2 regions of the Pseudomonas sp. GW822-FHT06B12 genome follow, and region 1 is predicted to be linked to the other one. Evidence: riboswitches for the same ligand, from Rfam matches in the RefSeq annotation. Region 1 holds a riboswitch; the other holds the start of a gene.
What was found. A riboswitch is a leader RNA that binds a small molecule or an ion and turns the genes downstream of it on or off. The one in region 1 is predicted to bind cobalamin.
Positions count from the first base shown of each region.

Region 2: linked by a shared signal. The riboswitch ahead of cobO (cob(I)yrinic acid a,c-diamide adenosyltransferase) and the one ahead of AC1RKH_RS25765 (CbtB domain-containing protein) in region 1 are both predicted to bind cobalamin.

Region 1 covers NZ_JBXALR010000015.1:101,283-116,796, forward strand. Annotated here, with positions in the region: gene AC1RKH_RS25740 (phospholipase D-like domain-containing protein) at 101-1,747, opposite strand; gene AC1RKH_RS25745 (vWA domain-containing protein) at 1,871-2,473, opposite strand; gene AC1RKH_RS25750 (magnesium chelatase ATPase subunit I) at 2,527-3,534, opposite strand; gene cobN (cobaltochelatase subunit CobN) at 3,732-7,619, opposite strand; gene cobW (cobalamin biosynthesis protein CobW) at 7,623-8,696, opposite strand; cobalamin riboswitch at 8,795-9,006, opposite strand; cobalamin riboswitch at 9,194-9,419, shown strand; gene AC1RKH_RS25765 (CbtB domain-containing protein) at 9,520-9,711, shown strand; gene AC1RKH_RS25770 (CbtA family protein) at 9,723-10,424, shown strand; gene AC1RKH_RS25775 (cobalamin biosynthesis protein) at 10,421-10,834, shown strand; gene cobM (precorrin-4 C(11)-methyltransferase) at 10,916-11,662, shown strand; gene nfuA (Fe-S biogenesis protein NfuA) at 11,831-12,415, opposite strand; gene AC1RKH_RS25790 (fatty acid cis/trans isomerase) at 12,527-14,818, opposite strand; gene metH (methionine synthase) at 14,974-15,514, shown strand, end outside.
Region 2 covers NZ_JBXALR010000010.1:28,060-43,573, forward strand. Annotated here, with positions in the region: gene bluB (5,6-dimethylbenzimidazole synthase) at 1-456, opposite strand, end outside; gene AC1RKH_RS20985 (cobyrinic acid a,c-diamide synthase CobB) at 453-1,790, opposite strand; gene cobO (cob(I)yrinic acid a,c-diamide adenosyltransferase) at 1,801-2,412, opposite strand; cobalamin riboswitch at 2,494-2,730, opposite strand; gene AC1RKH_RS20995 (hypothetical protein) at 2,888-3,472, shown strand; gene AC1RKH_RS21000 (class I SAM-dependent methyltransferase) at 3,561-4,223, opposite strand; gene AC1RKH_RS21005 (C40 family peptidase) at 4,239-4,772, opposite strand; gene AC1RKH_RS21010 (C40 family peptidase) at 4,938-5,558, opposite strand; gene hda (DnaA regulatory inactivator Hda) at 5,772-6,476, opposite strand; gene AC1RKH_RS21020 (AI-2E family transporter) at 6,710-7,780, opposite strand; gene AC1RKH_RS21025 (DUF2066 domain-containing protein) at 7,816-8,871, opposite strand; gene purM (phosphoribosylformylglycinamidine cyclo-ligase) at 9,257-10,315, shown strand; gene purN (phosphoribosylglycinamide formyltransferase) at 10,315-10,965, shown strand; gene AC1RKH_RS21040 (DUF3108 domain-containing protein) at 10,974-11,687, shown strand; gene AC1RKH_RS21045 (hypothetical protein) at 11,996-12,184, shown strand; gene AC1RKH_RS21050 (DUF2058 domain-containing protein) at 12,252-12,791, opposite strand; gene mazG (nucleoside triphosphate pyrophosphohydrolase) at 12,817-13,650, opposite strand; gene relA (GTP diphosphokinase) at 13,805-15,514, opposite strand, start outside.

The DNA of each region.
Region 1 (15,514 bases):
GCGCACCCCTCAACAGGCAACGGTAGATCAAGTGCCGCACAGCCCCTGTGAAAGCGGACCGGCGGCATGACCTTCACGGCCACACGGAATCGGGCGTTACTTATCTCCCGGAAAAACGCAGCCGCGAGAGCATCCGCAGATCGCCATCCAGGTAATAGGCGTTGGTCCAACTGTCATCCACCGCCAGGGGTGGAACCTGCTTGAGGTCCTCTTGTTTGGCGGCATAGCGGAATCGGTAATGCTCGTAGAAGCGCAGCAATTCCAGGCCGTAACGGTCGGCCAGGTCAACATCGCCGCGAATGATCAGGAAGTTTTCATCGTTGCCTTCACTGGCGTTGATGCTGAGGTTGTGACTGCCGCTGATGATGGTCGGCGCGTCGCTGGTGAAATCGATGACGATGGCCTTCAAATGCACCAACAAATCGCCCTTCTGGCCTTTCATGCTTTCCTTGAGCCAGCCCTCGATGCCAGTGTTGAGCAACGCAGTGGCGGCGAAATCGGCCGTGCGGTCGGCGTGAAAACCGGTGATGCGGCTGGCGGTGTTTTGCAGGCCATAACGCAGCACATCATCGTGGGGCTGGCCGAGCAAGGCGTTGAGGATTTCATCCGGCAGCGCGAACGCGGTGACAAACAAAACGTCCTTCTTCGCCGCATTGATGATCTCGACGAATTGCTGCAGATCGGCCTGACCGGTACGCGGTGAAAAACCGACAAACAACGGCTGCGTCGGGTCCATCGGATTGTTCTTGGTCAACCAGGTGCGTGTGGCGCCCACATCGGTCGGCGCGGCCCAGATCTGCTCGAACACTTGCAGGTAACGGACGCCCACCGCGGTATTGTCCAGCACATGCACCACGTTGGCCTGACGGTAGACACCGTTGTCGGTGAAATTGGTACTGCCGCACAGCACCGATTGAGGCCGATACTCCCCGGCACCATCGACCTGGCTCAGCACGATGAATTTGTCATGGAAGATCGCGTGGGTCACCCGCCCCCGCTTGCTCTCGGCGGGAAGCTTGGCCAGGCTCTCCTCATTCATGGTGGTGTCGGTATCGCCGGGCTTGGCGTGATACAGCACCCGAACCTTGGCGCCTCGCCCAAACGCCGCATTAACCGCGTCGACAATGGTCGGCAACTGATACTCGTAAATCGCAATGTCCAGCGCCCACTGGCTATCCACGGCGCGCTCGATGAAACCGGTGATCTGCTCCAGCAATCCGTTTTCCAGCCATAGCCGTGGTGCGGCGGGCCAGTCGTCGAGAGACAGATTCTTGTTGGCACTCAGCTGTGCATCGAGCTCGGGGAACTTGCGGGAGAAGGCCTGACTGGCCGCCACCGCACGATTGAAAATGGCATGCTGGCCTGCCGGCAAGCCGTTGTCGGTGGTGACCGTCACCGCCAGGGCCTCGCCCAACTGCGGCGCATCCGGCGTGCCATAAGCCAGATGCACCCGGTAGTTGATCGTCACGCCCGGATTGACTGCGTAATCAGCCCAGCGAAATTTCTGCAACGGTGCGCTGTCGCTGGGCGTGGCGTTGTACTGGGGAAAGGTGTGCGCCTTACCGGGGAAGGTCAGGCTGTTGAAGAGAAACTCCCAAGGCCCGCTGCCCTGCTGTTTTTCAATGGCAAAACCAAGCAAGCCTTTGCGTCGGGGTTCGGCCAGGTCCATGGACAGTAACACGCCGTTGGTTCCGGCATAGGCTTTGACGCGGAAATCGTCCTGACTGTTAGCGGCTAGAACACGCATGATCCACTCCTTTGATTTTGTCCCTGAAAGATCGCAGCCTTCGGCAGCTCCTACGCCGACCGTATCACGACGGCGTACGCAATTCTGTAGGAGCTGCCGCAGGCTGCGATCTTCTTGCAAGCGCTACAGATCGTCGATGTGCCGATACTCAGCCTGCAACTCGGCGGCCAGGGCTTTAGCGCGCCCGAGCCGGATGGGCCCGCGCTCGATATCCACCAGCATACCCGGACATTGGAGTTGCGCCAGTGCAGGCCACTCCTTGAGGCGGCCATCGGTCAACAGCAACACCCGTTGTTGCTCTGCCGGAAAACGCTTTTGCCGTGATGTCAGCCAATGCGCTGCTTCAGCCAGCGCGGCAAACAACGGCGTGCCACCGCCCGCACCTAGCGCGCCGAGCCAGTCGCGCAGGCTGGCCGAGGCTTTCAGACCTTGCACCTGCCACCTCGGCGCAACACCGCTGGCGGTCAACAGCGCCAGTCGCGCACGCTGGCGATAGGCGTCATCGAACACTTGTGCCAACAAGCCTTTGGCATCGCTCAGCGCCTGATGACGACGGGTCGAAGCCGAGGCATCGACAATCACCAGCCACAACTCATGGGGCGAACGACTGCGCAGATGAAACAGCAGATCTTCGCGCTGACGCGGGCGGCCGTTGAGCAGCGTTCCAGGCCAATTGACCGAGCCGCTGCTGGTGGTTCGACGCTGGCCCTGCCTGCCGTTTTTCAGGTGTCCTGCACGGGGTTTGGCATTCGCCCCCGCGTCAGATCGAGGGCGAATGCCTAGGGCTTTTTTGGCCAGCTCGGCACTTCACGACGGGCACCGATGGGCAATGCCTGAGCGGGCATTTCACCCCATTGACCCTGGCCTTCGCCGGGGTTCGGTTGTTGAGTCGCGGACGAGTCTGGCGCGTGGTTCTGGCTCGGCGCAGAAGGCGGCGTGTCGCGACGACGATGGCGCAGGGCAAACTCGGCGACCGCGTCGATATCATCCTCGCTGATCGCCCCGGCCCCACGCCACGCCGCGTGGGCGCGAGCGGCACGCAGCCAGACCAGGTCAGCGCGCAAGCCGTCGACCCCGGCGGCAAAGCACCGCTCGGTGATCTGTGCCAGCGCCTGATCGTCCAGAGGAATGCTCGTCAGTGCCACACGGGCGTGTTGGCAGCGCTCGCGTAACTGCTGCTGCCGAGCTTCCCATTGGGCACAAAAACCTTGGGGGTCGCTGTCGAAATCCAGCCGGCGACGGATGATCTGGCCGCGCTCAACGGGTGCAGTGTGGCCGCTAAGGGCGACGTTCAAACCGAAACGGTCCAGCAGTTGCGGACGCAGCTCGCCCTCTTCCGGGTTCATGGTGCCGATCAACACAAAACGCGCCGAGTGCCGATGGGAAATGCCGTCGCGCTCAATCAGGTTGGTGCCGCTGGCGGCGACGTCGAGCAGTAAATCCACCAGATGATCGGGTAGCAAATTCACTTCATCGACATACAACACACCGCCGTCGGCCTTGGCCAACACACCGGGAGAAAACTGCGCACGCCCCTCGCCCAACGCCGCGTCCAGGTCGAGGGTGCCGACCAGCCGCTCTTCAGTCGCGCCCAAGGGCAAGGTGACGAACTGCCCGCTGGCGAGCAAGTCCGCCAGGCCACGGGCCAACGTCGACTTGGCCATGCCCCGCGGACCCTCGATCAGCACACCGCCGATTTTCGGGTCGATGGCCGTCAGGCACAGCGCCAGTTTCAGGGAATCGGCGCCGACCACGGCGGAGAGCGGGAAATGCGGGGTGTCGGTCATTTTTGGGTCTCGATCATGGTCAGTCATTACTAGGGAGTAAGCACCAATGCCTGTCAGTTAAAGAGCACAACCTGTGGGAGCGAGCTTGCTCGCGATAGCGGTGTTCCATTCAACATCAACGCGACTGATCCATCGCTATCGTCGGAACGCCGCCCGGAGCAAGCTAGCTCCCACATTAGGCTTGCGTCGCTGCTGATCTAGCCGTCTTCTTCGATATCCAGCAGCAAATTCTCCAACGCCTCCCGATAAGCCCCAGGCTCCCGCCACATCCCACGCTGCTGAGCTTCGAGCATGCGTTCGGTCATGTCGCGCAAGGCGTGCGGATTATGCTGCTGGACGAACTCGCGGGTCGACGGGTCAAGTAAATAGGCGTCGGCCAGCAAGGCGTACTGATGGTCGTCGATCAACTGCGTAGTGGCGTCGAAGGCGAACAGGTTATCGACGGTGGCCGCCAGTTCAAAAGCGCCTTTGTAGCCGTGCCGCTTGACCCCGTCGATCCACTTCGGATTGGCCGCCCGGGAGCGGATCACCCGGTTCAGCTCTTCCTTGAGTGTGCGGATCTTCGGCAAGTCTGGCTGACTGTGGTCGCCATGGTAGCTCGCCGCCGCTTCACCGCTGAGGCTTTCAACGGCGGCGAGCATGCCACCCTGGAACTGGTAATAGTCGTTGGAATCGAGCAAGTCATGCTCGCGATTGTCCTGGTTTTGCAGCACGGCCTGAACCTGACTCAAGCGCTGGGCGAACTGCTCGCGGGCTGCCGTACCCTCATCGGAACCGCCGTAAGCGTAGCCGCCCCAATTCAGGTAGACCTCGGCCAGATCCTCGCGGCTCTGCCACAAACGGCCATCTATCGCGCCCTGCACCCCCGCGCCATAAGCACCGGGTTTGGCACCGAAAATCCGCCAGCCGGCCTGTCGTGCTGCGGCGTCCTCATCCAGTCCGGACTGGATCAGCGCTTCACGTTCAGCGCGAACCTTGGCCGCCAAGGGGTTCATATCGTCCGGCTCGTCCAGCGCGGCAACCGCTTGCACAGCCGCATCGAACAGTCGAATCAGATTGGCGAAGGCATCGCGGAAGAACCCGGAGACGCGCAAGGTCACGTCCACTCGCGGCCGGTCGAGCAGACTCAGCGGCAGTATTTCGAAGTCATCGACCCGCTGACTGCCCGTGGCCCAGACCGGACGCACGCCCATCAGCGCCATGGCTTGGGCGATATCATCGCCGCCGGTGCGCATGGTCGCCGTGCCCCACACCGACAACCCGAGCTGGCGCAAATGATCGCCGTGGTCCTGAAGGTGCCGCTCAAGAATCAGGTTCGCTGACTGGAAACCAATGCGCCAGGCGGTGGTGGTCGGCAGGTTGCGCACGTCCACCGAGAAAAAGTTGCGCCCGGTGGGCAGCACATCAAGACGTCCGCGACTCGGCGCGCCGCTCGGCCCTGCCGGAACAAACCGGCCCCTGAGCGCATCCAGCAAACCGCGCATTTCCGCCGGACCGCAGGCGTCCAGTCTCGGAGCAACCACTTCACACAGGTTGTCGATGATTGCTTTCACATCAGACCAACTTGCCTCCTGTGGGAGCGAGCCTGCTCGCGAAAGCGCTGGGTCAATCGACATCAATGTTGAATGATTAACCGCTTCGCGAGCCGGCTCGCTCCCACAGGGACCGGGCTTGGCTTGAGACGGGTTCAGTAGCTCGAGCTCGGTATTCACAGTCTGCGAGATCAGTTGAGTGGCGAACAATTCCAGACGTTCACGGGTATCGCCCGCCGTACGCCAGGCCTCATCGCTAAGCGATTGCAGCTCTGCCGGTCTTGGCCCGACCCACGGGTCGGCCAAAGAACAATCCAGCGGATCAAAGCCCAGCATGAAAGCCTTGGCCAACGCCCGAAGCAAACTCGATTGCGCCCCACGCCCGTCGCCACGCGGAATCCGCAGCAACGCCAGCAAGGTGTCAATGCGCAACCGCCCGGTCGGCGACTCGCCGAAGATATGCAGGCCATCGCGGATCTGCGATTCCTTCAAATCACACAGATACGTATCCAGACGCGGCAACCAAATCGCCGCGTCCGCGTCGCTGTCGAGTTTTTCGTCGAGCTGCAACTCGCGGTCGATATGGGTTTCACGCACCAGATTGAGGATCTCGCGCTGCAACTCGCGAGCCCGCCGCGGGTCGAGCAATTGCGCTTCGTAATACTCGTCGGCCAGCAGCTCCAGATTGCGCAACGGGCCATAGGTTTCGGCGCGGGTCAGCGGCGGCATCAGGTGGTCGATGATCACCGCCTGAGTCCGACGTTTGGCCTGCGCGCCCTCGCCCGGGTCGTTGACGATAAATGGATAGATGTTCGGCAGCGGCCCGAGCAACGCATCCGGCCAGCAGCTTTCGGACAAGCCGACACCTTTGCCCGGCAACCATTCGAGGTTGCCGTGCTTGCCGACGTGAATCACTGCATGGGCGCCGTAGGTTTGGCGCAACCAGAAGTAGAACGCCAGATAACCATGAGGCGGTACCAGGTCCGGGTCGTGATAGACCGCACTCGGATCGACCTGATAACCACGCGCCGGCTGAATGCCGACAAAGGTCAGGCCAAAGCGCAGTCCGGCAATCATCATTCGCCCACTGCGGAACATCGGGTCGCTTTCAGGCGTTCCCCAACGTTCCAGCACCGCAGCACGGTTGGCTTCGGGCAAGGCATTGAACATCGAGAAATAGTCGTCCAGCGCCAGGCTTTGCTGACACGGGCGCAGGTCGATGCTCTCCAGGTCATTGCTGACCCCGCCGAGTAACTGCTGTATCAGCTCAGTGCCGCTTTCCGGCAAATCGGCGGGCAACGGATAACCTTCGGCCTGCAGCGCCCGCAGGATATTCAACGCTGCTGCCGGCGTGTCGAGGCCAACGCCGTTGCCAATCCGCCCGTCGCGGGTCGGGTAGTTGGCAAGGATCAGCGCAATGCGTTTTTCAGCATTGGCCACCCGCGCCAACTCGACCCAGCGCCGCGCCAGTTCGGCGACAAAGTCCATGCGCTCGGGTTGCGGTCGATAGCAGACCACGTCGGACTGACTGCGCTCACTGCGCCAGGCCAGGTCCTTGAAGCTGATCGGTCGGCTGATGATCCGTCCATCGAGCTCCGGCAAAGCGATGTGCATCGCCAGATCCCGTGGGCCGAGCCCTTGCTCGCTGGCGCGCCAACCTGGTTCGTTGTCCTGGGCGCAGATCGCCTGGATCACCGGAATATTGCGCCGGAATGGCCGCAAGTGCGGCGCTTCGGGGCTGGATTGGGCGAAACCGGTGGTGTTCAGAATCACCGAAGCCTGCACTTCATCCAGCCAATCCTCGACCACCGTCAGGCAGCCGGGCTCTTTCAAACTGGCCAGCGCAATCGGCAGCGGATTCAGTCCCGCGGCCTGCAAGCGCTGGCAGAAAACATCGATGAAGGCGGTGTTAGCCGCCTGCAAATGCGAGCGGTAAAACAACACTGCCGCCACCGGTTGATCCGCCTGCCAGTCGGCTTGCCAATCACTCAGGGTCGCGTTGCTTTTGTGCGGGTGGTAGATCGCGGTACGGGGCAAGGTCTGCGGTTCAGCCCAGCGGTAATCGCGCCCCAACCAGCGACTGGCCAGGTAGCGATACAAGTCCAGCGCATTGCCCATACCGCCCTGACGCAGGAAATGCCAAAGCCGCTCGCGGTCTTCGACAGGCACCGTGCTCAGATCGCTGAGCTCCGGATCGGGACGGTCATCGCCCGGCACCAGAATCAACTGCACACCGCGTTGTGACAACTCCACCAGACGTTCGATGCCATAGCGCCAATAGGCGATCCCGCCGTGCAGCGAGATCAGAATCACCTTGGCGTGGCGCAGCACTTCGTCGACATACATGTCGACCGAGGCGTGATTCTGCACCTGCATCGGGTTGGCCAGGCGCAGGCTCGGGTAGTCCTCGGGCAACTGCTGCGCAGCTTCCGCGAGCAGCGCCAGGCTGGAGTCGCCGCTGCACAGAATCACCAGTTCGGCAGGGGTTTGGCCAAGGTCGGCAATGTTGTCATCCGAGACGAAACCGCCGGGCTGGGTCCTGAGCAGGTGCATGAGTTAAACGCTGAGCGCAGCGCGCAATTGCGCTTCGAGCAAGGCGGCGTCCAGTTGCTGACCGATCAGCACCAGACGTGTGCTGCGCGCTTCATCTGCGGCCCACTGACGGTCGAAGTGCTTGTCAAAACGTGTGCCCACGCCCTGGATCAGCAGGCGCATCGGCTTGTTGGGGATCGCGGCGAAACCCTTGACCCGCAGGATGCCGTGCTGGACTACCAATTGGGTCAGGGCATCGAGCAACAGGCTTTCGTCGGCTTGTGGCAGTTCGATGGAAATCGAATCGAAAGCGTCGTGATCATGGTCGTCATGATCGTGATCGTCGCCATCGTGGTGGTGATCGTGGTGACTGTGACGGCTGTCGATGTGTTCTTCAGAGCCGGCACCCAGGCCGATCAACACGTCCAGTGGCAGACGACCGCTGCTGGCTTCGATGATTTTCACCGCTGGCGGCAACTCTTCAGCGACTTCCAGGCGCACTTTGGCCAGATCCGCCGGGCTGATCAGGTCGGCCTTGTTGAGGATCACCAGGTCGGCGCTGGCCAGTTGGTCGGCGAACAGCTCGTGCAGTGGCGATTCGTGGTCCAGGTTCGGGTCGAGTTTGCGCTGGGCGTCGACCTGATCCGGGAATGCGGCGAAGGTGCCAGCGGCCACGGCCGGGCTGTCGACCACGGTGATCACCGCGTCCACGGTGCAGGCGCTGCGGATTTCCGGCCACTGGAAGGCTTGCACCAACGGTTTTGGCAGGGCCAGGCCAGAGGTTTCGATGAGAATGTGGTCGAGGTCAGCGCGACGGGCGACCAGCTCACGCATCACCGGGAAGAACTCTTCCTGAACGGTGCAGCACAGGCAGCCGTTGGCCAGCTCATACACGCGGCCGTTGGCTTCTTCTTCCGTGCAGCCGATGGAGCATTGCTTGAGGATTTCGCCGTCGATGCCCAACTCGCCGAACTCGTTGACGATTACCGCGATGCGCCGGCCCTGGGCGTTATCGAGCATGTGTCGGAGCAAGGTGGTTTTGCCCGAACCGAGGAAGCCGGTAACGATGGTGACGGGAAGTTTGGCCAGTGTTTTCATCGGATGCCCTTTGGCTAGGTGGCGGGCATACGGGACGACAACCGGCGGCGCTTGAGCGCGCGGATGAGTTCGCCACCGGATCACCCCGCCCGGTTGTAGTGAGAATCTGTGACGAGGCAGGTCTCCTGGCTGACGGTGTGCCGGTCTTTCGACTGGCGATTTCTGCACCTTCCCGCGCCTGAAAACAAAAGAGCGCAGTGGCATGGCAGAAACGAAACCGTTCACAGTTGCGGGGGCAGCCGCGGCATTGACCGCGTTCCCTTCTTAGCTTCGGCGCATGCGCCAAAGAACCTCGAAAGCGCAAGGCTACGCATCGCATCGGGGCGGGTCAATGTTCGGGCAGAGATCTGTGGTGGTTGATATGACGCCATCGCGAGCAGGCTCGCTCCCACATTGAAACGCGGTCAACTGTGGGAGCGAGCCTGCTCGCGATGGCGGCACCTCGATATCGAGTTGAGAACGCTCGCCAATTGACGCCCCGCCCTCGCCCATGCTCTCCTACACGCCTTGTTACGGGTGCCCTTCACAGGGTGAAACGGGAAACCGGTGAATCATGTGCTTTACTCAAAAGCCATGTCAGTCCGGTGCTGCCCCCGCAACGGTAAGCGAGCGAAGAATCAGATCCACTGTGTCAGCAGTTCGGCATGGGAAGGCGATTCTTGCAGGTTCGGCGAATGCCAGCCCCTCGTGAGCCCGGAGACCGGCCCGCAACACATCAATAACAAACCCGCGGTGGGCGGGCGCTGTTTTAGCCTCTGCGTGCCTGGCTTGCGGGGGTTTGCATGCGCTCGATTCACCCACTGACTGACCAGAGGGAAGCGCCATGTCGATCATCAGCAGTACTCGCCACGTCACCGCCAGCACCACCTCCACCCTGAGCCAACGCCTCGTTGCCGCTATCGGCGCATCGATTCTGGGCGCTAGCCTTGTGTATTTCGCCGGCTTCTCGCACATCGAAGCGGTGCACAACGCCGCCCACGACACCCGTCACAGCTCTGCTTTCCCGTGCCATTGAGACCCGCTGACATGATCAAGCGTATTGCGCAAACTGCAGGTTTCACCGGCTTGCTGGCCGCCCTGCTGCTGACCCTGCTGCAAAGCTTTTGGGTCGCGCCGCTGATTCTTCAGGCGGAAACCTACGAAAAGGCCCCAGCGGCTGAAGTCCATGAACATGCCGAAGGTGCAATGGCGGGCCACACCCATGATGCAGAAGCCTGGGAGCCGGAAGACGGTTGGCAACGCGTGCTGTCGACTACCGGTGGCAATCTGGTGGTCGCCGTCGGTTTTGCGCTGATGCTCGCCGGTCTCTACACCTTGCGCGCACCGACCCGCACCTCTCAGGGCCTGCTCTGGGGGTTGGCCGGTTATGCAACCTTCGTCCTGGCACCAACCCTGGGCTTGCCGCCTGAGTTGCCGGGCACTGCCGCCGCAGACCTGGCGCAACGGCAGATCTGGTGGATCAGCACCGCAGCGTCCACCGCCGTCGGTATCGCACTGATTGTGTTCGCCCGGCACTGGCTGCTGAAGGTGCTCGGCGTCGCCATTCTGGCCGTGCCGCATATCATTGGCGCCCCACAGCCTGAAGTGCATTCGATGCTGGCCCCGGAAGCCCTCGAAGCTCAGTTCAAAATCGCTTCGCAGTTGACCAACGTCGCGTTCTGGCTGGCCCTGGGCCTGATCAGTGCCTGGTTGTTCCGCCGCAAAAGCGAAGGTCAATACCACGCATGAGTGAAACGGGCGCAGCGCCGACCCTGGTGGTCGGCCTGGGCTGCCAGCGCGGCTGCCCGGCCAGCACGCTGCGCGCGTTGCTCGATCAGGCGTTACAGGCTCATCACATCGAATTGCAGGCGATCAAGGCTTTGGCCAGCATTGATCTGAAACGTGATGAGCCCGGTCTGATCGAATTGGCCGCACAACTGGCGCTGCCATTGCTGTTCTTCAGCAGCGAACAATTGGCCAGCTATCAACCGCAACTCAGCCATCACTCGCAAATCGCCTTCGAGCGCACCGGTTGTTATGGCGTTGCCGAAAGTGCTGCGCTGGCCCTCGCCGAACAACTGGCCCAGGCGCCGGCAAAATTGCTGATCCCGCGACAAAAATATGCCCAGGCAACGTTTGCATTGGCCGGCGCTGCGTAAAATCCCCGATAATCCCCGCCTTCGATCATGAGCAATCTTCATCTGAAGCCTTGCTTTGACAATTTTTCACAGGAGCCGGCCATGACCGTCTACTTCATTGGCGCAGGTCCCGGCGACCCGGAACTGATCACCGTCAAGGGCCAACGGCTGATTCGCAGCTGCCCGCTGATCATTTACGCCGGCTCGCTGGTGCCTGAAGCCGTACTGGAAGGCCATCAGGCTGAACAGGTGGTCAACAGCGCCGAATTGCACCTGGAACAGATCATCGAATTGATCAGGATCGCCCATGACAAAGGCCAGGATGTGGCGCGAGTGCATTCCGGCGATCCAAGCCTGTATGGGGCGATCGGCGAGCAGATTCGTTACCTGCGCGAGCTGGGCATCCCGTTTGAAATCATCCCAGGCGTCACCGCCACGGCCGCTTGCGCAGCGCTGTTGGGCGCCGAGTTGACGCTGCCGGACATCTCGCAAAGCGTCATCCTGACCCGCTACGCCGACAAAACCGCGATGCCGCCGGGCGAAGAGTTCAGTAGCCTGGCCCAGCATGGCGCGACCATGGCGATTCATCTGGGGGTCAATCACCTGGAAAAAATCGTCGCTGAACTGCTGCCGCATTACGGCGCGGACTGCCCGATTGCGGTGGTTCACCGGGCCAGCTGGCCAGATCAGGATTGGGTGGTGGGGACGCTGACGAACATCGTCGAGAAGGTTCAGGCTAAGGGGTTTCGGCGTACGGCGCTGATTCTCGTCGGCCGGGTGTTGGGCAGTGACAATTTCAGCGAATCGTCGCTGTATCGCGCCGGGCATGCGCATCTCTACCGCCCTTAGGCCCTCATCGCGAGCAAGCTCGCTCCCACAGTAGATCTTCAGTGAGCACAGAACTTGTGTGCGACCAGAATCAAGGTGGGAGCGAGCTTGCTCGCGATGGCGTCAGTGAATTTCACCCATAAAAAACGGCGCTCACGGGGCGCCGTTTTTTATGTCGCAGCGAACACCTTAGTAGTAGGCGTTTTCTTTCTGCGTGTGGTCGGTCACGTCACGTACACCCTTGAGCTCGGGAATACGCTCAAGCAGCGTGCGCTCGATACCTTCCTTCAAGGTCACGTCTGCCTGGCCGCAGCCCTGGCAGCCGCCACCGAACTTCAACACGGCGATGCCGTCTTCCACCACATCGATCAGGCTGACCTGACCGCCGTGGCTGGCCAGCCCCGGGTTGATTTCGGTTTGCAGGTAGTAGTTGATGCGTTCGTTGACCGGGCTGTCGGCGTTGACCATCGGTACTTTGGCGTTTGGCGCCTTGATGGTCAGCTGGCCGCCCATGCGGTCAGTGGCGTAGTCGACCACGGCATCGTCCAGGAACGCTTCGCTGAACGAGTCGATGTAAGCGGTGAAGCTTTTGAGCCCCAGCGCAGTGTCTTCAGGTTTTTCTTCGCCCGGCTTGCAATAGGCAATGCAGGTTTCGGCGTATTGAGTGCCAGGCTGGGTGATAAAGACCCGAATGCCGATCCCCGGGGTGTTCTGCTTGGAGAGCAGATCAGCCAGATAATCGTGGGCGGCGTCGGTAATGGTAATGGCGGTCATGGAAATTCCTCGCAGGCTTGGGCGCAGTTTACGCCAATCATCGCGCCGGACAAAGTCCCAGTATTTTTGTCGGGAAAGAACCGGTCGCCGCAAGGACGACCGGCGAGTCGATCAGAGGTTTTCGTAGCGATTCATGTCCAGTACGCCCTCTTCCACCGGATCGGTTTCGTGGATGTATCGGCTTAGATCGTGGAAATACTGCCAGAACTGCGGGTGGCTACGACGAATGCCCCAGCGCTCGACGATTTTCTCGAAGCTCCGGGCATCCTTGGCATTCTCCATGGCAGCAGCAAACTCCGGCACCTGTTCAGCGGGAATGTTGAACATGAAGTTCGGGTAGCTGCTGAGCACACCGGGATAAATGGTCAATGTGTCCAGCCCCGGCTGATAGCGCAGTGCCTCGCCGAGCAGGAACGCCACGTTGCTGTGGGCACGGTTGCGCAGCAGGCTGTACACCTCGCGCTTGCCGCTGCGACTTTCGATGCGCAGCATCGTCGTTTCCGGCAGTTGATCGATTACCTTGAGCCCGGCCGCCGGGCGCGATGTCAGGCGGCTCAACGCCTGCTCGGCATTCTGTAAGGCCGGATCGATATTGGGCCGTGAGCAATAGGCGCCGTCGCAACGGTTGATCGGATCAGGTCTGGCGTTCAGGTCGCCGTAACGCATCAGCAATTGCTGGGCGAAGTCGCGTTTCGGGTCCTTCTGGTCAAGCATCAGCGCGGTCGACTTATCGTTGTCGATGCTTTCGTAATCCAGCCACATCTTGAATTTACCGCTGCTCTGATACCAGTCGTCCAGATACCCGTCACGCGAATCGGCCGGCATCAAACGCAGGAAATTCTGCTCGGCGCCGTTACGGATCAAGTCGAAATACAGTCGGGTCTGCGCCTGATGGGAAACGTTGCCGAACACATCAAAGTTGACCGCCAACTGATAATAGGTGCGCTCCAGCAACGGGAAGTCGAACAGCCACATGGTCTGCGGCACTTCACCGATCAGGCCCTTGCTCACCGACGCACTGTCAAAATGCCGGAAGATGCTCAGCAAGGCGTTGTCGTTGCCGGCCCACAAGGTCGACCAACTCGGCGCTGGCGCATCGGCGTAGGTGTCACGACGCAAGGCTTCGTACTCGTTACGCTTGTCGCGGTAGGCGTGCCACAGGCTCAACACACTGCCGACATCGTCATTCTGACCGGGCATGGCCAGCAACGGCGTGGCTTTGCCGCGGTATGCCGGATCAGTGATGTACAGGTCGTGTTCTGGCGCCTGGAAGAACGCCCAGAAGTTGTCGCGAATCACGTCGGTTGCAATCTGCCCACGACAGACCGGGCCACGGATAAAGGTGCGCACAAAGTATTCGGCGTTATCGAGCATGAACTGATAGCGCGCCTGCGCCGGGATTGCCTGGAAGGTCTCGAACGGGTTGGCACGGCGTTCCGGACCATAACCGGGCAAGGCGTGGACCTGCCAGTTGCCGTTGTAGAACAGGGTTTTGATCCGGGCCATTTTCGCCGAGCTCAGCGGATAGGTGATGTGCGTCTTGTGCACGATCACCCCTTGCACCGGCCACAAGCGGTAATACACCTGAGTGCCCGGATCATCGTTCGGGCGGCGGCTGTTGATCAGGTCGATCGGTTTGCCTGTCGGTGTGCGTGAACGCACCCACTGGAAGAAATGCCCCGGTTCGCCGTCCTTGAAGTAGATATGCGCCAGAAACCAGTGTTCGAACAACCAGCGTGCCACCAGACTTTCACGTGCGCCCGGTGCGTTGAGCAGGTTTTCCCACTGGACCACCTGCAAGGCTTCTCTGGCGCTGGGGACCAGACCCTGCTGGTCGATCGGCGCACCGGAGGCCAGCCAGCGTTGCAGTGTCTGATACTGCTGATCGGTCAGCCCCGTCACCGCCAGCGGCATGCCTTCTTTCGGATGGGCGCCGGCATAGGCCTCGAATTCCCCGGGCATCGGGCACATGTTCTCGCGCTCGAGCCCCAGCACAATCTCTTCCGGCAATTTGGCGTTAGGTTGCAGCGGCGTCCGATGGCCGAGCTCAAGCATGCGCGCCATCAGCGCAGCCTGACTGCCCTGAGCGTCGAGTACCGAGTAGAAGTCCTTGCGTTGCCAGGCCGCTTTGCCAAAAGCGTCATAAAACAGCCGTGTCGGTTCCGACGCCTTGCTGCGTTCACCGGCATAGACCGGGATCTTGTTCGCGCCACGCGCCGCACCTTCGCCACTGCCCAGGTTGAGCTGACAGGCGGCGTCGTAGCAGGCATGGCAGGCCACGCATTTTTCAGTGAAGATCGGCTGAACATCACGGGTGTAGGAGATCGCCGGCGCCGTGCCTTGTGCTGTGGCGACACTGCTTATAAGCAGCACAAAGAGGCTGATGAAAACGCGATTCGACATATCCCTGGTCCCGATCATGAAAAAACGTCGCGATTCTACCGTCCTGGCCCAGCCATCAACATGAGCGATATTCATGCAAAAACAGCTCATGCTCTAAAAGCGCACAGGTTTGCTATGATGCTGGCCCTTCGTAATGGCCTTACCAGGTAGTCCTAATGTCCGATCGCAGCGCTCGCCTACACGCCCTCAAGCAAGCCCTCAAAGAGCGCATCCTGATTCTCGATGGCGGCATGGGCACAATGATCCAGAGCTTCAAGCTCGAGGAGCAGGACTACCGTGGCAAACGCTTTGCCGACTGGCCAAGCGACGTCAAGGGTAACAACGACTTGCTGGTACTGAGCCGCCCGGACGTGATCGGGGCGATCGAGAAGCAATACCTGGATGCCGGTGCCGACATTCTGGAAACCAACACCTTCAACGCCACCCAGGTATCCCAGGCCGACTACGGCATGCAGGGCCTGGCATACGAGTTAAACGTAGAAGGCGCACGCCTTGCACGCAAGGTGGCAGACGCCAAGACCCTCGAAACTCCAGACAAGCCACGTTTTGTCGCCGGTGTCCTGGGCCCGACCAGCCGCACCTGCTCGCTGTCGCCGGACGTGAACAACCCTGGCTACCGCAACGTGACCTTCGATGAACTGGTGGAGAACTACACCGAGGCCACCAAAGGCCTGATCGAAGGTGGCGCCGACCTGA
Region 2 (15,514 bases), on a different contig from region 1:
GCCCATGCCCAGACCTTCGGCACGGGACGCCAGCCAAAGATTCTGGATCGCGCAGGACAACGACGCCATGTCCATTTCCGGCAAGGTCCGACGGCCAAAAATATGCCGCTCGCGATCATCCATCAGCGCGGCGACCAGCACTTCGGCGCAGTCGTTGATGCCTTCGACTTTCAGCTTCATGAACTCGTCGGAGCGTTCGCCCAGCGCCTCGGCGGTGCGTACCCGCTCCTCTTCCACCAGTTGCTGGATCTGGCCACGTAACGCCCGGTCGCTGATGCGGATGAACCGCCAGGGCTGCATCAAGCCGACACTCGGGGCCCGATGCGCCGCTTCTAGCAAACGCCGGAGCAGCTCGGGTTCGACGCTGCCACCGCTGAAGTGACGCATGTCACGACGTTCGGCAATCGCGCGATAAACCGCTTCGCGCTCGGCCTCTGAAAATGCGTTGTCTGTCATGGCCTCTTCGCGGGCAAGCCCGCTCCCACAGGGTTCAGGTCTGGCGCAAACAGCGCGGCGATCGCCGATGGATTGGAAGGGAAATAGAAGTGCACATAAGAAGCCGTCATCCGCCCTTCACGGTAAACCGCTTCGGCGCCGCGCCCACCGTTTGGGCTCAGACCACGGGCGATCGGCTCAAGCTCGGTGCTGGTCAACGAATGGTGGTATGTGTGGCCGCGCAGCGCGCCTTCCGGCAATTCGACCGCTTGCAAGGCCAACGCCGCCAGACGCTTTTGCATCACCGCATCACCCGCCAACAGCCCTACCAACTCAGCACGCGTACCGTCGACATCAGTCAGTGAGTCGAGCAAATACAGCATGCCGCCACATTCCGCCAGCAACGGCTTGCCAGCGGCGTGGTGCGCGCGAATCGCATCGAGCATTGTGCTGTTTTCAGCCAACGCCACGTGGTGCAATTCCGGATAGCCACCGGGCAGATACAGGCTGTCGGCTTCTGGCAGATCACAGTCATGGATCGGCGAGAAGAATCGCAACTCGGCGCCCATCGCCCGCAGCAAGTCGAGGCTCGCGCCATACGTGAAGGCGAACGCTTCGTCACGAGCCACGGCAATTCGCACACCCGCCAGCAACGGCTCGGCAGCGATCACGTCAGGCGCGGCGAACTCGACGGCGGGCGGCAACGCCACTTCGCAACTGCTGGCCAAGGCTTCGGCGGCTGCATCGAGTCGCAGGTCAAGGTCGTTCAACTCACTGGCCTGGACCAAGCCCAGGTGACGGCTCGGCAGTTCGATCGCGGTTTCCCGGGACAAGGCGCCATACCAGCGCAGGCCTTCGGTGAGGCTGCCTTCGAGCAGTTGCGCGTGACGCAAGGTGCCGACGCGGTTGGCCAAGACACCGGCGAACGGCAAGTCCGGCTGATAACGCGCCAGCCCCAACGCCAGCGCGCCGAAGGTCTGGGCCATGGCGGTGCCGTCGATCACGCCCAGCACCGGCACGCCGAAGTGCCGCGCCAGATCGGCGCTGGACGGCGTGCCATCGAACAGGCCCATGACGCCTTCGATCAAGATAAGGTCAGCCTCAGCGGCCGCGTCCCACAACAACCGACGACTTTCCTGTTCGCCGACCATCCACATGTCCAGCTGATACACCGGCGCACCACTGGCGCGCTCGAGAATCATCGGATCAAGAAAGTCCGGGCCGCATTTGAACACTCGAACCTTGCGCCCCTGATTGCGATGCAAACGGGCCAGCGCGGCGGTGACGGTGGTTTTGCCCTGACCGGAAGCCGGTGCGGCAATCAATACCGCCGGGCAGAAACGACTGCTATTCATATAAAGAGGCTCACAGCTCAACGCCTTTCTGCGCTTTGATCCCGGCCTGGAAGGCGTGCTTGATCATGCCCATTTCAGTGACGGTGTCGGCCAGCTCGATCATTTCCGGCTTGGCGCCACGACCGGTGACCACCACATGCTGCATCGGCGGACGCGCCTGCAAATCGCTGAGCACCTGGTCAAGGTCCAGGTAACCGTGCTTGAGGGCAATGTTCAGCTCATCGAGCACCACCAGGCCAATGTCCGGGTCACGTAGAAGTTCACGGGAGACTTCCCACGCGGCCTCGGCGGCGGCGATATCGCGCTGGCGATCCTGGGTTTCCCAGGTGAAACCTTCACCCATCACATGGAAGCGCACTTGTTCCGGGAAGCGGCGGAAGAACAGCTCCTCGCCGGTACTGCTGCGCCCCTTGATGAACTGCACTACGCCGCACTGCATGCCGTGGCCCATCGCCCGGGCAAGCATGCCGAACGCTGAACTGCTTTTGCCCTTGCCGTTGCCGGACAGAACCAGCAGCAAACCGCATTCGTTCGGCGAATTGGCAATGCGCTCATCGATCACGGCTTTCTTGCGCAGCATGCGCGCCAGATGGCGTTCGTCACGATCAGGGGAATCAGTCATGGGGGAGCTCTCCGTTGAGGCTGGATAACGGCGGGCAGGCATAGAAATAGACGGCAAGAAGCCTGGCATCGCCCACCGTGATGCCGCTGGATGGATCAGGCCGGTCTCCGGGCTCATGAGCGGCGGGATGGCCGAACTGCGCGCCTTCCCATGTCGACCTTCGACACAGTGGCTCAAAGCGCAGTTTTTACTCATTTACCGTTGCGGGGGCAGCGCCGGGATCGTCGCCCGCTCTGTCAAAGAACGCGCCCTCACCGGCTTCCCTGTTTCACTCGGTCGACCACTGGGTCACAGAGCACCTGAAACAAGTCGCGAAGGTTAGAGGGTTGGGGGTGGAGCGTCAATTAAAGCCGGGGACTCATCGATAGATAGAAACCGACCTCGATCAATAAACTGGCGCCAATCTTGTGCCACACTGAAAGCAGTGATATCAAAGAGCCACAACCTTACACCACAAGAACAAAGGGTGAGCAGCATGCAAGGCATGATCATCAGTAATCCCAAGCTGGAATTCCTGCGTCCGGTGCTGGAGCGCTGGTTCGAGTGTATCGACCGCTACAACGCGGTACGCGGCGATAATGAAAGTCCTTACTGGTTTGACGAACGCGCCAACCTGAGCCTGCTTTCGGCAGCGGCATGGATGGCAGAAATGGTCACCCTTGAACAGACTCCGACGAAAAAGCAGATCGAGGAAGGCGAGCGTAATGGCCGCGCCGATCTGTTTATCGCAAGCGGAGAAGAGCGCGCCTATCTTCAGGCCACCCAACGCTGGCCACGGGTCAATAACCTGAACCTCACCCAGGCCCTGCTTGATGCCGTGAGCGATGCGAAAAAAATCAGCTATGCCAGCGACCTGAAGCTCGGCTGCCTGTTCGTCGCCCCACAAAAGACCCAACACAGTCCTACCCCGGAAGAACTCCAGGACATGGTCGACGACCTGCAAAAGGAGCACACCTGCGCCGTGGCCTGGTACTTCCCCTACGCCTACCGCAAATTGCACAACGAAGCCGGCAACTACCATCCAGGTATCGCACTGTTGCTCAAAGAGGCACGCGGCTGATAACACGAGGAACAAAACGTCAAAAGATCGCAGCCTGCGGCAGCTCCTACAGGAGCTGCCGCAGGCTGCGATCTTTTCCATCAACCCATTACTTTTTGCGACAAAGCGTCAGACCATCGCCCAAAGGCAACAACGACAGATCGACACGCGAATCATCCTTCAAGGCACGATTAAGTGCCTGGATGGCTCGGGTGTCTTCGCTCGCGGGATTTTCTTCCAGTACTCGCCCACTCCACAGCGTGTTGTCGAATACCGCCAACCCACCGCTTCGCAGCAGCCGCAAAGCGCTTTCCAGATAAGCCGGATAGTTGGCCTTGTCGGCATCGATGAAGATCAGATCGAAGCAACCGCCCTGCCCTTGCTGCTCAAGTTGAGCCAGGGTTTGCAACGCGGGCGCCAAACGCAAATCGATGCGCTCAGCAAGGCCTGCCTCCTGCCAGTAACGGCGCGCCGTGGCGTTGTACTCTCCGGGAATGTCACAGCAGATCAGCGAACCGTCATCCGGCAAGGCGGCCGCCATGCACAAAGCGCTGTAGCCGGTGAAAGTGCCCACTTCAAGCAAACGCCTGGCGCCCGTAAGCTTGACCAGCATAGCGAGAAACTGCCCCTGCTCGGGCGCTACCTGCCAGCGCGCCATCGGCAGCGCCTGGGTTTCATCACGCAAACGGCGCAGCAGCGGCGTTTCGCGCAAGGAAACGTCGAGCAGGTAGTTATAGAGGGAATCGTCGAGATTGAGTGTGCGAGCGGTCATGACAACCTCTGCAGGCTACGGATTATGCGCTAGATGTTCTGGTTGAATAACACGCTTGGCGCTCAGGTAGGCTCTCTGCCAATAGGCCTTGGACAAGCTGTCCAGCTTCACTGTACCGCCGGTGGCTGGCGCATGCACGAAGCGACCTTCACCGACATAGATCCCGGCGTGGCTGACGTGCGAACCGCCATTGGTGGCAAAGAAGATCAGGTCACCGGTTTGCAACGCCTCTTGGCCGATTTCCGGCGCTTGCATGCCGATCATCTCGCTAGTCGAACGCGGCAGGGAAATACCCGCTGCATCACGGTAGACGTAGCCAATCAGGCCGCTGCAATCAAAACCCGAGTCCGGTGTATTGCCGCCCCAACGATAAGGCGTGCCGACCAGACCCAACGCGCGAATCAGTACGTCTTCAGCGGCAGGCGAGAAAGATTGAGCGGGAGCAAAAACCGGAGCGCGAACAACTTTAACAGGCGGCGGAGTACGACTGGCACAGGCGCTGAGCAGCGCTGCGAAGAAGATAAGCGCGAGGCGGGCCGACATCGTCATATACAGAACATCCTGATCTGGCTGCGGCTTTCTCTGCCGAGAGGCTGAAAACAAAACCGCGTAAGCAGGGCTTACGCGGTTAGTTAGTCAACAATAGATCAGGATTCTAGCGGCTACGCGCCAAACTTCAAGTAAGACTTTAAGTTAGCCTTACAAAAAGTCCGCTTACTTGCGTGCCGTGACTGTCGTTGGCGCCATAGCGAGTGCTCGCTTGGCTTCAATGAAGGTCTTGCTCCAGTAGCTGTCGCCCAGGTTATCGACCCGGACACCACCGCTGCGGCGGCTGCTGGAATGGATGAACTGGTCATCACCCAGGTAGATCCCGGCGTGACTGACGCGACCGCGACGACCATTGGTAGCGAAGAACAGCAAGTCGCCAGGCTTAAGGTTGTTGCGAGAAACCAGCGGGGCATCCACGTTGATCATTTCGCGAGTGGAGCGTGGCAAGTTCATGCCAGCCTCTTCACGAAACAGATAACCGATGAAACCGCTGCAATCGAAACCGGCTTCAGAGGTACCGCCCATACGGTAACGGGTACCAACCAGGGACAGACCACGTTCGAGGATGCTGTCGGCCAGAACTGGAAGCTGGTAAGGCTTGCGGCCAGCGAAATCGGCCAGTTCTTTTTCGGTAGCCAGTTCTTCCTGGTAAATAACGGAAGACTGGGCAGTCGCTGAATTTTTAATCTGCTGATCGTTTTGTTGCGAGACCGGGGAATGAACCGCGCAACCAAAAAGCAGGGTGACAAGTGCGAGAGGCACGAGGGGTGCGAAGCGATTTAGCATGGGCACGACCGTGGCTGAAGTTGTAAAGAAGGCGAGACTATGCCTTCTATCGCCCTCATTTGCAAATTCAATCGATCCAAATGTGACTTATCGGTTTCTCGTTAACATCTAAGCGCTTAAGCCCATTTTAAATCTGCACGCGCCGTGAATACCTTTCCGGAAGCGGGTTTTCTGACGTCTGAAACATGCCGAAACGCGCTGCAGGCCGCAGTTTTACCAGCCCAGGGTTTCTTTGAGGAAGGGGATCGTCAGCTTGCGCTGAGCCTGCAAAGAGGCCTGATCGAGGCGTTCAAGCAGCTCGAACAAAGCGCTCATGCTGCGAGTACCGCGAGTCAAAATAAAATGCCCGACTTCGTCGGTCAGGTGCAGACCGCGACGCGACGCGCGCAATTGCAATGCTCGCAACTTGTCTTCATCGGACAGGGGCCGCATCTGAAAAATCAGCGCCAGGGTCAAGCGGGATTTGAGGTCAGCGAGTTTTACCGGCAACTCGCGTGGCGAGGTTGAAGCGGCGATCAGCAGGCGCCGACCACTGTCACGCAGGCGATTGAACAGGTGGAACAACGCCTCTTCCCAATCAGCCCGCCCCGCCACTGCCTGCAAGTCATCCAGGCAGACCAGTTCGTACTGTTCAAGGTTGTCGAGGATCTCGATACCGCGATCCAGCAACTCGGCCAACGGCAGGTACACCGCCGGCTCCCCCAACTGCTCAAAGCGCAAGCACGCGGCTTGCAGCAAATGCGTACGCCCTACGCCGTCCTTGCCCCAGAGATAGATCAGGCTTTCGGTCCAGCCGGCGTCGGCTTCGCACAGCCGCTCGACATAGCCGAGTGCAGCGGCATTGGCGCCGGGGTAGTAGTTGATAAAGGTAGCGTCATCACGCAGACGCACACCTAGGGGCAGCTGAATCGGTTTCATGCTGACTGAACAGTTCCAAACGAACCGTTAGTGGCCTCTGTGTAAAGTTTGCAAAGTTTATACCCGTGACGCCGGCCGCACAATGCAGCAGACCATAAGCAAAATCAAAGGTTTGCGTTAACTTGCGGGTATCGGCGAGGTTCGTTTGACGGCGTATGTGACAGCCAGGAGTGCTCTACAGGCCTGCCCGGCAACGCGCCGGGCAACCTTGAGCGCTTAATCGACGGCGCTGATCAATCAGAATCTTCCGCACCGCTGTACATTCCAGAATCCTTATACAAATCATGCACATGGCGCACCAGCACCATAATCACCGCAGCCACCGGCAATGCCAGCAAGATCCCGGTAAAGCCAAACAACTCACCGCCCGCCAGGATCGCAAAGATCACCGCCACCGGATGCAGACCAATTCGGTCTCCTACCAACAACGGCGTCAGCACCATGCCTTCCAATGCCTGACCGACCATGAACACCGCGACAATCCCGATCATCGGATACAGATCGCCACCAAACTGAAACAACCCGGCGATCAATGCCGCGCCGATCCCGATCACAAACCCCATGTACGGCACGATCGCTGCCAGACCGGCAATCAAGCCAATCAACAGCCCCAGCTCCAACCCGACCAGCATCAGACCGGCCGCGTAGATCACACCCAACGCCAGCATCACCAGCAACTGCCCACGAACAAATGCGCCAAGCACCTCGTGACACTCGTCCGCCAGCGATACCACTTGCTCTTCGCGATTACGTGGCAACAGGCTGCGCAGCTTCGCCATCATCAGGTCCCAGTCGCGCAACAGGTAAAAGCTCACCACCGGGATCAGCACCAGATTGGCCAGCCAGCCGATCAACGCCAGACCCGACGCCGTGGCGTGGCTGAGCACAATACCGACGATGTCCGTGGTCTGCCCCATATGCTCGCTGATCGCGGCCTTGACCTTGTCGAACTTCCAGAAGCCGTCCGCCAACCCGAGTTTCGACTGCGCCCAAGGCATCGCCGTGTGCTGCAACCAGTCGAGCATCTGTGGCGCCAGTTCATACAAGCGAAACAGCTGTTTTGCGAGCATCGGCACCAACACCAGCAGCAGTGTCATGACGACCAAGGTGAACAGCGCGAACACCGCGACCACCCCCCAGGTGCGCGACAGGCCGAGTTTCTCCAGGCGATCCACCAGCGGGTCGAACAGATAGGCCAGCAACAACGCCACCAGGAACGGCGTGAGGATCGGATGCAACAGGTAGACAAACGCGCACAGCAGGGCCACCCCACCAAGCCAAACCCAACGCCGTGTATCGGCCATGAACCACTCCTGCTTCTATATAAGGAAAGAAAAACCTACCAGCGAAAACTCAGCTGCGCTTTTGGCGCGGGCGCCGGGGCGACCGCAGGTGTCGAACCGCCAACCGCAGGCTGAACCGGCGCAGGCGCAGGCGCAGCACCCGCTGACACCTCTTGCAACTTCGCCAGACTCAACTGCGCTCGCAGTTGATCGGCACTGCCGTTGACTCGATACACGATCCGGTCACCCTCGACACTTTGCAGGCGCGCACCAAACGGCTCCAGCAAATGCCCTAGCGCTGCGTAACGCTCCAGGTTCATGCCTTGCACCTCAAGCAGCTGTTCAGTGGACGCCCCCGGCCTGGCAACAAAACGCGGCGCCAGACGCTGACTCACTGCCAGCAATACCGCATCGGCCAAGGCCGCGGTGTCAGCCCCTTGCGCACTGCCTTGCTCACGCTGGTCACCCAGCCACAAATGCCACTTGGCCTGCCACTGACCACCCTCTTCATGCGCATGCACGGCCAGCAAGGCATCCGCACCGTAGCGTTCGGAAATCCCATGCAACGGCGCCGGATCGTTGCCTTCAAGATGCGGCGCGGTGGCGACGATCTGCTCGTTCAGGTCACCCAGCGGCAAACGCAATGGCAGACCGCGATGCTGAGCCGCACGCCGCAACGGCGCGGCACTGGCCTGACCGTCGCCAACCAGACTTGAGCCTTCAGTCGAATCGTTCAGCCACCAACCGAGAATCGACGGTCTATTGGCACCCCACAAGGCGAGCCCGGCCTGACGCAGCGCCCGATCGGTACTCACCGGGTCGAAGTCGACTTGCAGGCTTTCCGGCGGTCCGGCGTCGTAGCCATATCGGCTGATAATCTGCTGCGGGTCCTTGCGAATCGCCGCCAACCCCGGGTTTTGTGCTGCCTTGGCGTCACCGGTCAGGCGCAGTACCAGGGTTTCCAGCGCACGCTGGGTAGCCTGATCGCGCTCTTCCGGGGCCTGACTGCTGACCGGCTCGCGCACTTGATAGAGACCGTTAACGGTTTGGGCATGACCCGCCAGGCTGACCAACGACAAACAGCCTGCAAACAGAAATTTACACAAACGCATAGAGGATTCCCGACGACAAAAAGCGGCTGGAACAGACCGCATGAACAGACTTGAGCAAGGCTGTGACCACCGGCCTGCGCAAAACATTCACGTGATCGATGGAAGTTTTCACCCTGTCATAACGATAGCCGGTTAACGGCTATACCTTATACAGCCACGAGCGACGTCACCAGCATGGGCATTTTCGGTTTTTTTAACGCGATATGCCCCTGCCCGTCGGCCCGAGGATGGCCGCTGCCCCTCAAGCCTGATAAAATCGCGCGCCTTCGTAGACCGGCAACGGCTGGGAACTCTGAAATGCTTGCGCGGCAATTGCGCCACACGTATTTCAGCGTACTCGCCGAACTCGGTCGTTACCCCTGAATCCCCCCTAAAGGCCTGGATCATGAGCAAGCAACCCTCCCTGAGCTACAAGGACGCCGGTGTAGACATCGACGCCGGTGAAGCATTGGTCGAACGCATCAAGAGCGTCGCCAAGCGCACTGCGCGCCCGGAAGTCATGGGCGGCCTGGGCGGTTTCGGCGCCCTCTGCGAAATCCCGGCTGGCTACAAGCAGCCTGTGCTGGTTTCCGGCACCGACGGCGTCGGCACCAAACTGCGCCTGGCTCTGAACCTGAACAAGCACGACAGCATCGGCATCGACCTGGTTGCCATGTGCGTCAACGATCTGGTGGTCTGCGGTGCCGAGCCGTTGTTCTTCCTCGACTACTACGCCACCGGCAAACTGAACGTCGACACCGCAGCCCAAGTGGTTACCGGCATCGGTGCTGGCTGCGAACTGTCCGGCTGCTCGCTGGTTGGCGGCGAAACCGCTGAAATGCCTGGCATGTACGAAGGCGAAGACTACGATCTGGCCGGCTTCTGCGTGGGCGTGGTCGAGAAATCGGAAATCATCGACGGTTCGAAAGTCGCTGCTGGCGATGCCCTGCTCGCCCTGCCGTCTTCCGGCCCGCACTCCAACGGCTACTCGCTGATCCGCAAGATCATCGAAGTGTCCGGTGCAGACATCGAAAACATCCAGCTCGACGGCAAGCCGCTGACCGAACTGCTGATGGCGCCGACCCGTATCTACGTCAAGCCGTTGCTCAAGCTGATCAAAGACACTGGTGCCGTCAAGGCCATGGCCCACATCACCGGTGGCGGCCTGCTCGATAACATTCCGCGCGTTCTGCCAAAAGGCGCTCAGGCCGTGGTTGACGTAGCGAGCTGGACCCGTCCGGCGGTGTTCGACTGGCTGCAAGAGAAAGGCAACGTCGACGAAACCGAAATGCACCGCGTGCTGAACTGCGGCGTCGGCATGGTTATCTGCGTTGGCCAGGAACACGTTGAAGCTGCACTGAACGTACTGCGTGAAGCCGGCGAGCAGCCTTGGGTCATCGGTCAGATCGCTACCGCTGCCGAAGGCGCGGCTCAGGTTGAACTGAAGAACCTCAAGGCTCACTGATGTCCAAGACCTGTGATGTCGTGGTGCTGTTGTCCGGCACCGGCAGTAACTTGCAGGCCCTGATCGACAGCACGCGGACCGGCGACAGCCCGGTCCGCATTGCTGCGGTGATTTCCAACCGCGCCGACGCCTACGGCCTGCAACGCGCCAGAGACGCGGGTATCGACACCCGCACCCTGGATCACAAGACTTTCGAAGGTCGCGAGGCCTTCGATGCCGCCTTGATCGAATTGATCGACGCCTTCCAACCCAAGCTTGTGGTACTGGCCGGATTCATGCGTATTCTCAGCGCTGATTTCGTCCGTCACTATCAGGGTCGCCTGCTCAATATCCATCCTTCGCTGCTACCCAAATACAAAGGGTTACACACTCATCAGCGAGCGCTGGAAGCTGGCGACACTGAACATGGCTGCAGCGTGCACTTCGTCACCGAGGAACTCGATGGCGGACCACTGGTCGTACAGGCAGTAATACCGGTAGAGTTGCACGATACGCCGCAGAGTCTGGCGCAACGGGTTCACACCCGCGAACACCAGATTTACCCGATGGCCGTACGCTGGTTTGCCGAGGGCCGACTGAGCCTTGGCGAGCAGGGTGCTTTACTGGATGGTCAGTTACTCGCGGCCAGCGGTCACTTGATTCGAAACTAGGAGATTTTATGCGTCGCGCCCTGCTCTTCGCTTGTGCTCTGTTCGCCCTGCCCCTCGCGCAGGCGGCAGATCTTCAACCGTTCTCCGCCAGCTACACCGCCGACTGGAAGCAGCTTCCGATGAGCGGCTCGGCCGAACGCAGCCTGTCGAAAAATGCCAACGGCTCCTGGACCTTGAATTTCAAGGCCTCCATGCTGGTTGCCAGCCTGACCGAGGAAAGCACCCTGAAGCTGGACAAGGACGCCTTGCTGCCCCAGTCCTATCGCTTCGAACGCGGCGGCCTGGGTAAAGCCAAGAAGGTCAATCTGGACTTCGACTGGACCACCAAGATGGTCACCGGTACCGATCGCGGTGATCCGGTCAAGGTACCGCTCAACACCGGCATGCTGGACAAGTCCACTTACCAACTGGCCTTGCAGCGCGATGTAGCAGCCGGCAAAAAAAGCATGAGCTATCAAGTGGTCGAAGGTGAAGACACAGACACCTACGATTTCCGCGTGATCGGCCCAGAGAAAGTCCAGACCAAGGCCGGCTCGGTCGATGCGATCAAGGTCGAACGTGTCCGCGACCCGACACAGAACAAGCGCATCACCGAAATGTGGTTCGCCAAGGATTGGGGCTACATCCTGGTAGCCCTGCGTCAGGTCGAGACCGACGGCAAGGAGTACAACATCATGCTCCAGGACGGTACGGTCGACGGCAAGGCTGTCAAAGGCAGCTAAGCAGATCGAAATGAAGAAGCCTCGCGAATGCGGGGCTTTTTTTCGCCTTGAAATTGGTCGTGACCCACAAAGATCGCAGCCTTCGGCAGCTCCTACGTGAGCGATCCCTTGATCTCAAAACATGAATCTTTTGTCATGAAACTCAACACCCTGCGACCGAATGTCACGGCCTGCTAGGGCTGCGGGATTTTTTCAATTTCTGCAAAAGATCATTACCGACCGCAGGCATTTACTTAGCAAGCTATCAAAATATATAACAAAGGCCTGCACACGCCTTGCTGCAGATCAATTGAGATTGGAGCCAGCAGATGACTGTAAAAGTAACTGAACGCGACGATTCACATAAATCCCACGAAGGCGTAGCCGCCGGTATCCGGATCTGGGACGTACATCAACAAGACATGCTGGTGGGAATGTTCCACTCCGAGAGTGATGCCCACAGCTATAAGGCCGAACTGGAAAATCTGGAACAGCAACGAGACGCCCGTTCCGTGTAATGACAGCATTGAAAACAACAAACCCCGCCAATGAGCGGGGTTTGTCGTTGTTGCAACCTCTAAAGGCTTACCACATCAGATCGTCAGGGATCTGATAGGCCGCGTACGGATCGTCCGCATCGACTTCTTCGGTCTGGGTGTTCAGTTGCACAATGCGCTGTGGATCGCGCTCCTGGATCTTCAGTGCCGCCTCACGAGGAATCACTTCGTAGCCGCCAGCGTGATGCACGATCGCCAGGGAGCCGCTGCTGAGCTTGTTGCGCATCAGGGTGTTGACGGAGATGCGCTTGACCTTCTTGTCGTCAACGAAGTTGTAGTAGTCCTCGGTGGTCAGCTTCGGCAGGCGCGAGACTTCGATCAATTGCTTGACCTGAGCGGCGCGGGCCTTCTGCTCGGCCTTTTCCTGCTGCTGGCGATTGAGCTCCTGGTCGCGCTTGACCTTCTCGGCCATGGCCTCCTGGGCCGCGCGCTGCTGGGAGTCATCGAGTTCGATCTGACCTTTATGGGCCAGACGTTGCTGCTTCTGTTTTTCTTTGCCGACCTGTTTGGCCTGCTTTTGGTTGACCAGCCCTGCTTTGAGCAACTGGTCGCGAAGGGAAAGGCTCATGGTGCTTACTCACTTAGGCAACAGCTCAGCCGCAGCTGGGCAAATTCTTTTCCTGACGTTTGGCTTCGCCCCACAAGGCGTCCAACTCTTCGAGGGTGCAATCTTCTATGGGACGACCGGTATCGCGCAATGCCTGTTCGATAAATCGGAAGCGTCTTTCAAACTTGCTGTTGGCGCCGCGCAATGCGGTTTCCGGATCGACCTTCAGGTGACGCGCCAGGTTGACCACGGAAAACAGCAGATCGCCGACCTCATCACTGATGGCCGCCGAGTCGTTATCCGCCATGGCTTCGAGCACTTCATCGAGCTCTTCGCGAACCTTATCGAGTACCGGCAACGCATCCGGCCAGTCGAAACCCACCTGCCCCGCACGCTTTTGCAGCTTGGCCGAACGGGACAATGCAGGCAGCGCCGCTGGCACATCATCCAGCAAGGACAACTGTTCAGGCGCCTGGGACTTCTCGGCCCGTTCCTCGGCCTTGATCTCTTCCCAACGTTGTTTGACCTGCTCCTCACTGAGCCGCGGGATATCCAGCGGCGCGTACAGATCACCGGTCGGGAATACGTGGGGGTGACGACGAATCAGTTTGCGGGTGATGCTGTCGACCACCCCAATGAACTCGAAACGCCCCTCCTCCCGCGCCAGTTGGCTGTAATACACCACCTGAAACAGCAGATCGCCCAACTCACCCTGCAAATGCTCGAAGTCGCCGCGCTCGATGGCGTCGGCCACCTCGTACGCTTCTTCCAGGGTGTGCGGAACGATGGTCTGGTACGTTTGCTTGATATCCCACGGGCAGCCGAACTGCGGATCCCGCAGCCGGCTCATCAGGTGAAGCAAGTCTTCAAGTGAATACATCTATCAATCTCTTCACAAAACCCATGTGGGAGCGAGCTTGCTCGCGATAGGGCCGGCACATCCAGCATAACTGTTGACTGGACAACCGCCATCGTCGGATCGCCGCCCGGAGCAAGCTCGCTCCCACATAAAGCAGCCCCCACATTGATCACCGTCACGGGGTGCGGTTACGCCGGGTTTCGATGATATTCGGCAACTGGGAAATACGCCCCAACAACCGCCCCAAGGCGTCCAGGCCCGGAATCTCGATGGTCAGGGACATCAACGCGGTGTTGTCCTCTTTGTTCGAGCGGGTGTTGACCGCCAGCACGTTGATCCGCTCGTTGAGCAGCACTTGCGAAACGTCACGCAGCAAACCGGAACGGTCGTAGGCACGAATGATGATGTCCACCGGATAGGTGAGCACCGGCACCGGCCCCCAGCTGACCTGGATGATCCGCTCAGGCTCGCGCCCGGCCAGTTGCAGCACCGAGGCGCAGTCCTGACGGTGAATGCTGACACCACGGCCCTGGGTGATGTAACCGACGATCGCGTCGCCCGGCAACGGCTGGCAGCAGCCGGCCATCTGGGTCATCAGGTTGCCGACGCCCTGGATCTGGATGTCGCCGCGCTTGCCTGGCTTGTAGCCGGTGGCTTTGCGCGGAATCAGCTCCAGCTGTTCGTTGCCGCGTTCCGGCTCGACCAGTTGCTGTGCCAGGTTGACCAGTTGCGCCAGGCGTAAATCGCCGGCACCCAATGCGGCAAACATGTCCTCGGCGGTTTTCATGTTGGCCTTGTCGGCCAGCTTTTCGAAATCCACCTGCGGCAGACCGAGGCGATTGAGTTCGCGTTCGAGCAGGGTTTTGCCGGCTGCGACGTTCTGGTCGCGCGCCTGCAATTTGAACCAGTGAACGATTTTCGCCCGTGCCCGCGAGGTGGTGATGTAGCCCAGGTTCGGGTTCAGCCAGTCGCGGCTCGGCGTGCCGTGTTTGCTGGTGATGATCTCGACCTGCTCACCGGTTTGCAGGCTGTAGTTGAGCGGGACGATACGTCCGTTGATCTTCGCACCACGGCAGTTGTGACCGATTTCGGTGTGTACGCGGTAGGCGAAGTCCAGCGGTGTCGCGCCTTTTGGCAAGTCGATGGCGTGACCGTCGGGGGTGAAGATGTACACCCGATCCGGTTCGATATCGACCCGCAGCTGTTCCGCCAGACCACCGATATCGCCCAGCTCTTCGTGCCACTCGAGCACCTGACGCAGCCAGGAGATTTTCTCTTCGTAGTGATTGGAACCGGATTTGACGTCGGTGCCCTTGTAGCGCCAGTGCGCGCAAACGCCCAGCTCGGCCTCTTCGTGCATCGCGTGGGTGCGGATCTGCACTTCCAGCACCTTGCCTTCAGGACCGATGACCGCGGTGTGCAACGAGCGATAGCCGTTCTCTTTCGGGTTGGCGATGTAGTCGTCGAATTCTTTCGGGATATGCCGCCACAAGGTGTGGACGATGCCCAGCGCGGTGTAGCAATCGCGCATTTCCGGTACCAGCACGCGCACCGCACGCACGTCGTAGATCTGGCTGAATTCCAGACCCTTGCGCTGCATTTTGCGCCAGATCGAATAGATGTGTTTGGCCCGGCCGCTGATGTCGGCATCGACGCCGGTGGCCTGCAATTCGCTCTGCAACTGGTTCATTACATCGCTGATGAAGCGCTCGCGATCAAGGCGCCGCTCGTGCAGCAACTTGGCGATCTGCTTGTACTGGTCCGGCTCCAGGTAACGGAAGGACAAGTCCTCCAGTTCCCATTTGATATGACCGATGCCGAGACGGTGAGCCAGCGGTGCGTAGATATCGAAGACTTCCCGGGCGACCCGGTTGCGTTTTTCGTC